4 regions of the Lelliottia amnigena genome follow, and region 4 is predicted to be linked to each of the others. Evidence: predicted binding sites of a transcription regulator. Region 4 holds the regulator's gene; each other region holds the start of a gene.

Region 1 (3,185 bases), 200 kb from region 4:
GCGTACCGCGACCCGTGGTGAAGACCTGCACCGTAATACCAGAAGCGACCTGCTGCGTGCCGCAGACAAAATCGCTGGCGGGCGTTGCGGCATAAATCAAACCGCGTTTGGTCGGACGTTGCCCTGGCGAGAGCACTTCTGAAATCGCACTCTGGCCAGATTTCGCAATCGAACCCAACGCTTTTTCCACCACGTTTGCCAGACCGCCTTTTTTGTTGCCCGGGGACGGGTTCGCGCTGCGGTCGGTTTGACCCAAATCGAGATAATTATCGTACCAGGCCATCTCTTCCAGCAGGCGTTTGCCCACCTCTTCGTTGATGGCGCGCGGAGTCAGCAGGTGGATCGCATCACGTACTTCAGTCACTTCCGAGAACATCACCGTTGCGCCGCAACGCACAAACAGATCCGACGCGTAGCCGACGGCCGGGTTTGCCGTCACGCCTGAAAACGCATCGCTGCCGCCACACTGTGTGCCGACCACCAGCTCAGAAGCCGGGCAGGTTTCGCGTTGGCGTTTGTTGAGCCTTTCCAGATGACGCGTGGCAACCTGCAGAATGTCGTCCACCATCGATCGAAAGCCGACGTGATGTTCATCCTGCAAACGCACAATGCTTGCGCTGTCCACGGGAATCGCTTTGACATCTTCAGTGCCCTGTAACAGGCGTTCTGGCTGGAGCTTTTCGCAGCCCAGACCAATCACCATCACTTCACCGCCGAAATTTGGATTCAGCGAAATGTTGTGGATGGTTCGGATTGGCACAACGGCCGCCGGCGCGTTAATCGCCACGCCGCAGCCATACAAATGGTTGAGGCCCACCACGCCGTCGACGTTGGGGTATTTTGGCAGCAAATCACGTTCGATGATTTTGACCACGTAATCCACCACGCCCGCCACGCAATGCACGCTGGTGGTAATGCCGAGCAGATTTTTGGTGCCCACGCTGCCGTCGGCATTGCGATAGCCTTCGAAAGTGTACCCTTCCAGCGGTGGCAGCGGCTCAGGCACGCGGGTTGCCAGCGGTAAGGTATTGAGCGGTGGTGCTTCTGGCAGTTCGACGAGCGATTCATCAATCCAGCTGCCTTGCGGCACGGCGCGTACTGCGTAACCGATGATTTCGCCATAACGGACGATTTCGCCATGCGCAGGAATATCGACCAGCGCGACTTTATGTCCCTGGGGAATATGCTCAATCAGTTCCAGGCCATCGGGAAAACGCGTTCCTGCTTTTAGGCCGTTGTCGTTAACAATAATCGCCACATTATCAGTGTCGTGTACTTTTATATAGAACGCCGTCGGCGACGTTTGTCGAATTTCGATGTCGGCCATTGTTCAGTATTCTCCAGCGAAAAGTAGATATTAAATGTCGTTAAGAGTGTGCTTATTTTCTTATTAGAAAAAATAAAGACGCTGCCTTCTTTAATAAAGAATGTCAGGACTTACGGGATAAAAATGTGATCAAGATCACCCATCAGGTCGCGCACTGACGGCGTCTGCCGGGGAATGCGTAAATCTGTGCATTAGCGCCCAAGGGGTTGTGCATATGCTCAATATAATATGCGTGGAGGCTATGATAATTGAGCAATGCAACAATGTGCAGGGCGAGGGTGATGTTTATACTTAATCACGATTTCATTGCATCTGGTTAATTAACTGATATTGCCTGCTATCGATAATAATCAGTATAGATTTCTCTCAAAATAATAAAAAAACCAACATCGATGTGCCCGAGGAAATAAATATGTCACTAGATACTGCTGTAGAAACAAAAAAGGGTATTCATACCCGTCATTTAATATTACTGATTATTTTTATTGTCACGGCGGTTAACTACGCTGACCGCGCGACACTTTCTATTGCCGGGACCGAAGTTGCGAAAGAGCTGCAGTTAAGTGCGGTATCGATGGGGTATATCTTCTCTGCGTTTGGCTGGGCGTATCTGCTGATGCAGATCCCTGGTGGCTGGTTGCTCGACAAGTTTGGCTCGAAGAAAGTCTACACCTATAGCCTGTTCTTCTGGTCTTTGTTCACGTTCTTACAAGGTTTCGTCGATTTCGTGCCGCTGGCGTGGGCAGGCATCTCGATGTTCATCATGCGCTTTATGCTGGGCTTCTCCGAAGCACCGTCTTTCCCCGCTAACGCCCGTATCGTTGCGGCCTGGTTCCCGACGAAAGAGCGTGGGACGGCATCCGCCATTTTCAACTCTGCACAGTATTTCTCGCTGGCGCTGTTCTCGCCGCTGCTGGGCTGGTTGACCTTTGCGTGGGGCTGGGAACACGTCTTTACCGTGATGGGCGTTATTGGCTTTGTGCTGACCGGAATGTGGGTCAAGTTTGTTCACAACCCAACCGATCACCCACGTATGTCTGCTGAAGAGCTGAAGTTCATCACTGACGGTGGCGCGGTGGTCGATATGGACCATAAAAAGCCAGGCGATAAAGCGGCGAGTGGTCCAAAGCTTCATTACATCAAACAGTTATTGACCAACCGCATGATGCTCGGCGTATTTTTTGGGCAATACTTTATCAACACCATCACCTGGTTCTTCCTCACCTGGTTCCCGATTTATCTGGTGCAGGAAAAAGGCATGTCGATTCTGAAAGTCGGCCTGGTGGCGTCTATCCCTGCGCTGTGCGGCTTTGCAGGCGGAGTGCTGGGCGGCGTGTTCTCAGATCATCTGATTAAAAGCGGTAAGTCGATTACTCTGGCGCGTAAGTTGCCGATTGTGCTCGGAATGCTGTTGGCTTCTTCCATTATCCTGTGCAACTACACCGACAACACTGTCCTGGTCATTGCGCTGATGGCCCTGGCGTTCTTCGGTAAAGGTTTTGGTGCATTAGGCTGGCCGGTGATTTCTGATACTGCGCCAAAAGAGATTGTGGGCCTGTGCGGTGGCGTGTTCAACGTCTTCGGTAACGTGGCGTCGATTGTCACCCCGCTGGTGATTGGCTATCTGGTAAGTGAACTGCATTCATTCAATGCGGCTCTGGTCTTCGTTGGCTGCTCTGCGTTGATGGCGATGTTCTGCTACCTGTTCGTAGTAGGCGACATTAAACGTATGGAATTGCAGAAATAATTGAAGGTATAAGCGATGAGTAACGATATTTTCCCGAACAAGTTTAAAGCGGCCCTGGCGGCGAAAGAGATTCAGATTGGCTGCTGGTCTGCGCTGGCAAGCCCCATCAGC
Region 2 (3,185 bases), 780 kb from region 4:
AACATCAACACGCAGAAAGGACCTTCCGTTTCTGACAGCTGATTGCACTCCGTCGCCGCCTGAAGCTTCTGCAAAATAGCGGAGCGATTAAAACATCCGGTGAGGTCGTCAGTGGTGGCCCTCACCGCAAGCTGGCGCTCCGCATTTTTGCGTTCGGTGATATCCAGGCCAATGTTCAAAATAGAGCTGTCGGGCAGGAGAATATTCGACCACAAAATCGTGAGCTGCGATCCGTCTTTTCGCAGCGGGTGCCACTCGTACATATCTTTCAGGGATGAAAGATGGATTGAATCGCGTACCCGTCGTCGTTCTGCGGGGTCGGGATAAAAAAGCGCCAATGGTTCGGGATAAGCATTGATTTCCTCCATGCTCCAGCCAAATACTTTTTCGCATTCACCGTTCCACAACACGCAGCGGTTATGTCGATCAAAAGAGGTCATTAGCACCGGGGCACGTTCAAACAGCGTTTTATATTGTGTCACCACACGCTGCATTTCTATTGCCATGCGCTCTCGTGAAATCATTTCGACAAAATAATCTTTGAGCTTTTCAGCGAGCACAACCACGATATTTTTCAGGATGGGTAATGTATCAATACGCTTGGAAAACGCGAGAAAGAAATACCCGCAGCAACCTCCATCACGGGAGGAGAATTTGTATAACACACCGCTTTGTAATTGCGCATGCCCTGGATGCTGAGGTGAAAACATCACCTTGCCAACGCTTTCTTTCCAGTAAATAGACCGCCATGAATGATGATGCTGTTGCAGCAACGTGCTGGCCAGAAAATTCGTCACTTCACCCGTGTGACAAACAACCTCTCCCGCGCAAACCACCCGCGGCTCAGCGCTTTCATCACCGATACTGACCCAGGCAAGCGTTGAGCCAAGCGTACGATTGATCGTTTCCAGCATTTCAGTCAGCGAACGCTGAGGCGTAAGCAGCGGCATCAGTTTTGCTAAAGCATGCAAAGCCAGCATGCTGTCGTTAATCATTTCACGACAGGTGTCTTTCATCGTTTTTATTCGCAGGTGATTGAATAATAAAAGTCGGGCATAACGAATATCTCAACATTCGCACAAAACATGACTTAATGATTATTAAAAGACAGCGCATACTTATGTAAATACAAAAATTGCATGTGTAAAAATTAAATGACAAAATAATAAATAATCTATTAATTCAAATGGTTGAGTTATTAGCTGTGCGTATAATTAATTGTCCGTTCAAGCATAAGTCATAGTATTAATACTGTAAATATTGTCTATTCTCACCTCAGTCGTACTTGTTTTCGCTATCCTAATGAATTCCTTATAAACACCCTGTAAAACTGTTTCTTAGCCTGCGAAGATATATTTTCACTACGACAAATCCTTATGCAGAAGCGACTGGTAACGCACAGTTTCCCGGCAACAGCACTGGCGAATAAAAGAACAAGTGTGATATAGTTCACACATATTTTGCAACGTGAAACACCGTTTCATTGTTACTTTTTTGTTATCTCGAGGATAGGTTTTATGGCAACCATTACTACCAGCATGGTTCTTTTACGCTGGCCGTTATTGAGTGCAGTGATGATGTTTTTAGCCAGCACGCTAAATATTCAATTCCGTAAATCAGATTACGCTGGGCTCGCCGTGATCAGCACCTTATTGGGGTTGGGCGCAGCATGTTGGTTTGCGACGGGCTTACTGGGCATTACGATGGCGGACGTAGCAACTATCTGGAGCAATGTGAAAGTCGTCATGATGGAAGCCATGAGCCATACCCCACCAGACTGGCCGGTGGTCATCACTTGATCAATCGCGAAATATTCGTATTGAACACCGACTTTCTCAAACAAAAAGCCCTGCAAATGCAGGGCTTCGGGCAGTACAAAGCATTTCGTCTATAACAATCAGAACGGGATGTCGTCGTCGAAATCCATTGGGGGTTCGTTAGACGGTGCTGGTGCAGACTGCTGCTGCGGGCGAGACTGCGCGCCGCCGCTGAACTGGTTGCCGCCGCCCTGTGGCTGTTGAGGTTGACCCCAACTGCCCTGCTGCTGCTGCTGACCACCGCCTGCCGGAGCACCACCACCCTGACGACCACCCAGCATTTGCATGGTGCCGCCAACGTTAACCACAACTTCCGTCGTGAACTTCTCTGCACCGGACTGATCGGTCCATTTACGGGTACGAAGCTGGCCTTCGATATACACCTGAGAACCTTTACGCAGATATTCACCAGCCACTTCGGCCAGTTTGCCAAACAGCACAACGCGGTGCCATTCAGTCTGCTCTTTCATCTCACCGGTCGCTTTATCACGCCAGGATTCGGAAGTAGCCAGCGTAATGTTGGCAACTGCACCACCACTCGGCATGTAGCGTACTTCCGGGTCCTGGCCCAGATTACCGACGAGAATCACCTTGTTTACGCCTCTGCTGGCCATGATCGTGTCTCCTGAATTCGTTTCTTAATAGTGTAACGCGCGAGTGTATCATTTCCATGTAGCATTTTGATAGTTGCAGCATGGATTCCAGATATCTGCGTGAACCATACATTGTTGCACAACGAATCAGAAAATGCATTCCAATACTGTATATTCAAACAGGTCGGATTGTGTCATAATTAGCCGTTTCTGCCGTTTGTCCTTCAAACAAACCAGGCATCCGAGTCTCTACCGGGAAAGGTGAATGGATAAGATCGAAGTACGGGGCGCCCGCACCCATAATCTCAAGAATATCAACCTGATAATCCCTCGCGACAAGCTTATTGTCGTGACCGGGCTTTCGGGGTCTGGCAAATCATCACTGGCTTTCGACACCTTATACGCCGAAGGACAGCGCCGTTACGTTGAATCGCTTTCTGCCTATGCGCGTCAGTTTTTGTCGCTGATGGAAAAGCCGGACGTTGACCACATTGAAGGGTTATCGCCTGCGATTTCGATTGAGCAAAAATCAACGTCGCACAACCCGCGCTCAACGGTCGGCACTATTACTGAAATTCACGACTACCTGCGCCTGCTGTTTGCCCGCGTAGGTGAACCGCGCTGCCCGGACCATGACGTGCCGCTGGCGGCGCAAACCGTCAGCCAAATGGTGGATAACGTGCTGGCACAGCCAGAGGGCAAACGCCTGATGCTGCTGGCTCCTATCATTAAAGACCGAAAAGGTGAGCACGCCAAAACGCTGGAGAACCTGGCA
Region 3 (3,185 bases), 350 kb from region 4:
CTGAAACTGCGCTCGGTAGCGGGCAATTTCATGGCAGGAATTAGGGGTAAACGTGGTGAGGGCATAGTTGCCCGTGACCACGGTGCGGAAATCGTCCACGTTGGTGAGTTCGTCCAGCGTCATCAACTGGATGCCGATATTGCCGAGCGTGGAGGCCTCTACAGGACCCGCCACGACGGAGATCCCGCAGGCGTCGGCACACAGCTGATTCAGCAGATTGTTCTGGCAGCCGCCGCCCACGATATGCAGCTGGCTGAAGGGTTTGCCGCGCAGTGCTGCCAGCTCTTGCAGCACGTCGGCGTACAGCAGCGCGAGGCTGTCGAAAATACAGCGCGCCAGCTCGGCTGGGGTGTCAGGAACAGGCTGGTGTGTTTCGCGACAGGCGGCCTGAATCTCGGCGCTCATATTGGCCGGATTGATAAAGCGATCGTCGTTCGGGTTGATCACGAAACGGCACGCTGTCAACGCTTCGGTATCGGCAATCAGCGCCGACAGGTCGGAGACGTTTTGCTCTTTCAGCACGCGCTGGAGTAGCCACAGCCCCATGATATTTTTCAGCACCCGATAGCGGCCTTCCGCGCCGCCTTCGTTGGTGATATTGGCTGCCAGCGCCGCATCGCTGGTGTACGGCGTTTTGCTCTCAAAACCCATCAGCGACCAGGTGCCGGACGAGAGATACGCCGCGTCTTTGCTGGCGAGCGGAGAGGCGATTACAGCGCTGGCGGTGTCGTGGCTTGCCACCGCGACGACGGGAATTTGATTGCCCAGCGGGCAAATCCAGTGACCGATCACATTGCCGGGATGCGTCGGCGTACCAAACCAGGCGGCGGAGACGCCGGTCCAGTTGAGCAGGCGTTCATCCCAGTTATCGGAGTTTATGTTGACCAACTGCGTGGTGGTGGCGTTGGTATATTCCCAGTTCAGATTGCCGGTGAGGCGATAGCTAAAATAGTCGGGGATCAGCAGCGCGTGGGCGACGTTTTTAATCAGCGCCGGCTGCTGTTCCGCCAGCGCACGCAGCTGATATAGCGTATTGAACGGTAAAAACTGAATGCCGCTGCGCCCGTAGATGTCCGCTTTGCCAAGCTGTTCAATGGCGCGGGCCATCACGCCGTCGGTACGGCTGTCGCGATACGACACCGGCAAACCGATGCGCGCGCCGTCGCGGTCGAGCAGGACATAATCCACGCCCCAGGTATCAATCCCAATACTGTCAATCAGAATGCCTTCTTCGCAGACCTTGTTCAGGCCAGTGCGGATTTCAGCTTCCAGGCTGTCAATATCCCAGGTGTCCACGCCGTCCTGCTTTTGCAGGCAGTTAACAAAACGGTGGATCTCGCGAAGAGTCAGCGTGCGCTGTTCAGGGGCGTAGCAGGCCAGCATTACGCGGCCGCTGGAGGCGCCTAAATCGACAGCGACACAATGGCGAAGAGTCATGTTCCGGTCCTTCTTTAAGTCATTACCGGAGAGTGTAAGAAAGGAAGGAAAAACAGACCTTCTCGCCACTGACAGGCAAAATCCGCGGCTGGCAAGAAATCAAAGATGAACGTGAGGGAGTTCACAGTTTCCAGTTATGGCGCGGATGTCAGGCCATGTGACGGTTGCCGCATTTCCCGATCTTTCCCGCTGTTTCTTAAAAATCCGACAGGCTTTGCGTGCTTTGCTGTCGAAAATTGAAGGTGAGAATCGCGCCCCTTAATTACTATTTTGAGAACATTTCTCATTGGTGGTGGCCGTTATGACCGTACTGCACAGCGTGGATTTTTTCCCTTCCGGACATTCGCCCGTTGCGATTGAGCCGCGCCTGCCGCAGGCGGCCTTTCCGGAGCATCACCATGATTTTCATGAAATTGTGATTGTTGAGCATGGAACGGGCATTCACGTTTTTAACGGCCAGCCGTACACCATCAGCGGGGGTACGGTCTGCTTTGTACGCGATCACGACCGCCACATGTATGAACATACCGACAACCTGTGCCTGACGAATGTGCTCTATCGTTCCCCGGACGCGTTCCAGTTTTTATCGGGGCTAAACCAGCTGTTGCCGCAGGAAAAAGACGGGCACTATCCGTCGCACTGGCGAGTGAATCAGTCCACGCTGCAGCAGGTGCGCCAGTTGGTCACCCAGATGGAGCAGACCGAGGAAAATACGGAATCACATGCGCTCGCCAGCCGTGAGCTGTTGTTCATGCAACTGCTGGTGCTTCTGCGTCGGAGCAGTCTGGTGGAAGGGCTGGAGAATAACGACGCGCGGCTCAATCAACTGATGGCCTGGCTGGAAGATCACTTTGCCGAAGAGGTGAGTTGGGAGACGGTGGCGGATGTATTTTCGCTTTCTCTGCGCACTTTGCATCGCCAGCTCAAACAGCACACCGGTTTGACGCCGCAGCGCTATTTGAATCGCCTGCGATTGATTAAAGCCCGCCATCTTTTGCGTCATACGGACGAGAGCGTGACGGATATCGCTTATCGCTGCGGCTTTGGCGACAGTAACCACTTTTCGACGCTTTTTCGCCGGGAGTTTAGCTGGTCACCGCGCGAAATCCGTCAGGGACGGGATGCGTCACTTCAGTAACGCGAGGGCAATCACCGTTTTTTTCTCGCGAAACGGCTAATAATGTTCGGTTATTAGCCGCTGGGGTGTGTTGTGGGCGTTCCGTTAATCCTTCGCAAATCTGATTTTTTTGCCAACACCGGACAGGCCGTCGCGGTGGCTGACCGCTATCCGCAAAATGTCTTTGCTGAGCACACGCACGAGTTTTGCGAGTTAGTGCTGGTGTGGCGCGGCAACGGCCTTCACGTCCTCAACGATCGTCCCTATCGTATTACGCGCGGTGACCTGTTTTATATCCGCGCGGAAGACAAACACTCCTACGCCTCGGTTAACGATCTGGTTTTGCAAAACGTCATTTATTGCCCGGACAGGCTCAAGCTGAACGTTGACTGGGCCAGCAATATTCCTGGCTTTAACGATACACCAGGCGCGCCGCACTGGCGTTTGAGCAGCAACGGTATGGCGCAGGTCAGGCCCGTTATCGCGCAGCTTGAACAGGAGAGTTTGAAGGCTGACCCGAGTGCGAACGAAATGGCTGAACTGCTGTTTGCCCAACTGGTGATGACGCTCAAACGCTTTCGTTATGCGATCGATAACCCTTCGGCGAACGAGCAAGAGGCGCTGCTGGATA
Region 4 (3,185 bases):
AACCGTCCGGGACGTGGAAGTGCAGCGTGACGCCCGCAATCACCAGACCGGCAAGGGTCCCGCCCGCCCGGTGCAGGATCCGCACCCGCGTCGCGCCATAGCCGTTCTGCGTCACGAACAGCACGGTCATTAAAATCCAGTAGGGCTTGGGTAAATGCAGCGCCACGCCCATCAGGCTGGCGATACTGAGCATCACGCTAATGCGCGCCGCATTACGCAAAGCAGGGGATTTAAATGACAGATAGCTTTTGAGCGCCGGCAGCAGTGGCAAACGTTTCTGCTTATCCGCCATCAGATCACGGGAATAGAGCGGACGCTGAGTGCGCAGCACGCGTGCGATACGGCTGAAGTGCCAGGCGCAGAACTGCCCGACCGGGTTGTCGGGATGCTGACGGGCAATTTTCTCCAGCGCGCCCAACTGTTTATCCATGGTAAAGCGTGTGGGATAGCGGTGATAGAGAATATCGTCAGCCAGCACGCGCAGTCGCGCCGCGACCGTCTGGGCATTCCAGCGGATCACCGCTTCGGCGTGACTGCGCTCCACCAGCTTTTGCACTTCCTGTGGATGATGCAGGCTGACGGAAATATGTTCCTGTAAATCCAGCCCTACCTGAAACGTGCGCAGTAGCCGTTTGTATTCATGATTTTTATTGGCCGCCAGCATGTGTAGCTGCTGATAACACTGGCTGATTAAATCGACCACTTTTTGCTGACGCGTCAGCAGCGGCGGCAGCGCCTTTTCCGGATCGGTGTGCTGCGTCAGCAGGGTGTATTTTGCTTCGCAGTAATCAGCGAGCTGAACGTAGAGCAGGCTTAAGGATTCGCGCAACGGCTGCTCGCGCCACATCCAGAACCAGAACCAGTTGAATAATCCGTACCACAGCGTGCCAAACGCGTAGATCAGCAGCGGTTCCCAGACGGGCATATTCCCGGCGAGGCTGAGCGTAAAGATCGATGCAATCAGTGAGGCGGGAAGCAAGCGGGCATGCAGAGAACTGATTTCCGCCGTCACGCCGAGCGTGAGTGCCAGTACGGTCAAAATCAACGGCAGGGGGATATCGCGCGCCAGTAATAGCTGTACCGCGAGACTGCATCCGGCAAACAGCGAGCCGCCAATAATCAGGCGCTTGAAAAAGCGTTTATGCGGGGTATCGAGACCGGCAATATTACAGCAGGCAGGAACGAGAGAAAAAAGCAGACCGTGTTGCAGATGACCCAGAATCAAACCGACGGCCACGGGGAGACATAACACCAGCGTTTGCCGAAGTGCGTAGTTAACTTCCGGGTGATAGATCAGCCTGCGCCACATAGATGCCAGAGACAAAAACGGCGTGACACCTTGCGATGGCACGCCGTTCGACCGGAATTAACGCGTTCCGTAAACCACGATGGTTTTACCGTGAGCGGAGATCAGGTTCTGATCTTCCAGCATTTTCAGGATACGGCCAACGGTTTCACGGGAGCAACCCACGATCTGACCAATTTCCTGACGGGTAATTTTAATTTGCATGCCGTCAGGGTGGGTCATAGCGTCAGGCTGTTTCGCCAGGTTCAACAGCGTTTGCGCGATGCGACCCGTTACATCCAGGAAGGCGAGGTTACCCACTTTCTCGGAGGTGATTTGCAGGCGGCGAGCCATCTGCGAAGACAGGCGCAACAGAATATCCGGGTTAACCTGAATCAACTGACGGAATTTTTTGTAGGAGATCTCAGCCACTTCACAGGCTGATTTTGCACGTACCCAGGCGCTACGTTCCTGGCCTTCTTCAAACAGGCCCAGTTCGCCGATGAAATCGCCCTGGTTCAGATAAGAAAGGATCATCTCTTTTCCTTCTTCATCTTTGATAAGCACTGCCACCGAGCCTTTGACGATGTAATACAACGTTTCCGCTTTTTCACCCTGGTGAATCAGCGTGCTCTTCGATGGGTACTTATGAATATGGCAATGAGACAAGAACCATTCGAGAGTCGGGTCTGTTTGCGGTTTGCCAAGCACCATGCGCTGTTATCCTCTGTTATAAGCTGTCACCAGAGTCATAAATCGCATCCTGACTCTGGGGTTGCAATCGAATTCTTCCCCGTACCTGGGAACTAGGCTGTCATAAATGTTTGCAGCCTGTAATGTTTGATGTCCTCTGCATACATGTGTAACGTCAATGTATTACTGTAGCATCCAGAGTGTTTTAGCATAGCTTTTGCCGCGTGTCTCCTGGTGTCTCGCTTCAGCATGACGCAGGTCGTCTTCCGTTGCGAGAATTGTAACGCGCGGGTAATCTGTCCGGAAAAATGCAACGTCGGAGTGAATAAAATGCAAGCGCGTGTGAAATGGGTTGAAGGTTTAACGTTCCTCGGCGAATCCGCTTCAGGACACCAGATTTTGATGGATGGTAACTCCGGCGATAAAGCGCCAAGCCCGATGGAAGTGGTGCTGATGGCGGCGGGCGGATGCAGCGCCATTGACGTCGTCTCGATTCTGCAAAAAGGGCGTCATGACGTCACCGATTGTGAAGTGAAGCTGACATCTGAGCGTCGCGAAGAAGCGCCGCGTCTGTTTACGCATATCAATCTGCACTTCATTGTGACTGGCAAAGCGTTGAAAGATGCCGCGGTTTCCCGTGCGGTGGATCTTTCTGCGGAGAAGTACTGCTCGGTGGCGTTGATGCTGGAGAAAGCGGTGAAAATCACGCACTCCTACGAGGTGATCGACGCGTAAGCGTTGACGAGAGTCAGACCCTCTCCCACAAGGAGAGGGAAAAGGATCATTCGATCTTTTTGCCTTCCATCAGCCGTTGCACCAGCGGCATCATGATCAGCTCCATCGCCAGTCCCATCTTCCCGCCCGGCACCACCAGCGTATTAATGTGCGAAATAAACGAGCCCTGCAGCATCGCCAGCAGCCACGGATAATCAATATCGTCCAGATTACGGAAGTGGATCACCACAAAGCTTTCGTCCAGAGACGGAATCGTTTTTGCCGCAAAGGGATTCGAGGTATCCACCGTCGGGACGCGCTGGAAGTTAATGTGCGTGCGGGAAAACTGCGGCGTCAGGAAGTTAATGTAATCTTCCATTGAGCGCACCACCGAGTCCATGACCGCTTCACGCGAATGGCCGCGCTCGCTGGTGTCGCGGGTGAGCTTCTGGATCCACTCCAGGTTGACGATAGGCACCACGCCAACCAGCAG

Evidence for each region. Region 4 encodes CRP, which controls carbon source genes, mostly activating them, when cyclic AMP is high. Its sites were predicted from a motif close to ATGTGANNNNNNTCACAT; they were not measured.
Region 1: a site for CRP is predicted at 1,451-1,468, ahead of garD (galactarate dehydratase). Genes of this name have one in related genera too.
Region 2: a site for CRP is predicted at 1,438-1,455, ahead of I6L74_RS10075 (YjcB family protein). Genes of this name have one in related genera too.
Region 3: a site for CRP is predicted at 1,593-1,610, ahead of rhaS (HTH-type transcriptional activator RhaS). Genes of this name have one in related genera too.

Annotation. Positions count from the first base shown of each region.
Region 1 is NZ_CP077236.1:1,172,315-1,175,499, reverse strand. It holds gene garD (galactarate dehydratase) at 1-1,327, opposite strand, end outside; gene I6L74_RS05485 (MFS transporter) at 1,740-3,074, shown strand; gene garL (2-dehydro-3-deoxyglucarate aldolase) at 3,090-3,185, shown strand, end outside.
Region 2 is NZ_CP077236.1:2,154,195-2,157,379, reverse strand. It holds gene I6L74_RS10080 (sensor domain-containing diguanylate cyclase) at 1-1,016, opposite strand, end outside; gene I6L74_RS10075 (YjcB family protein) at 1,518-1,799, shown strand; gene ssb1 (single-stranded DNA-binding protein SSB1) at 1,898-2,431, opposite strand; gene uvrA (excinuclease ABC subunit UvrA) at 2,676-3,185, shown strand, end outside.
Region 3 is NZ_CP077236.1:1,730,925-1,734,109, reverse strand. It holds gene rhaB (rhamnulokinase) at 1-1,437, opposite strand, end outside; gene rhaS (HTH-type transcriptional activator RhaS) at 1,739-2,575, shown strand; gene rhaR (HTH-type transcriptional activator RhaR) at 2,648-3,185, shown strand, end outside.
Region 4 is NZ_CP077236.1:1,377,084-1,380,268, reverse strand. It holds gene I6L74_RS06610 (YccS/YhfK family putative transporter) at 1-1,309, opposite strand, end outside; gene crp (cAMP-activated global transcriptional regulator CRP) at 1,367-1,999, opposite strand; gene I6L74_RS06600 (OsmC family protein) at 2,309-2,713, shown strand; gene I6L74_RS06595 (phosphoribulokinase) at 2,760-3,185, opposite strand, start outside.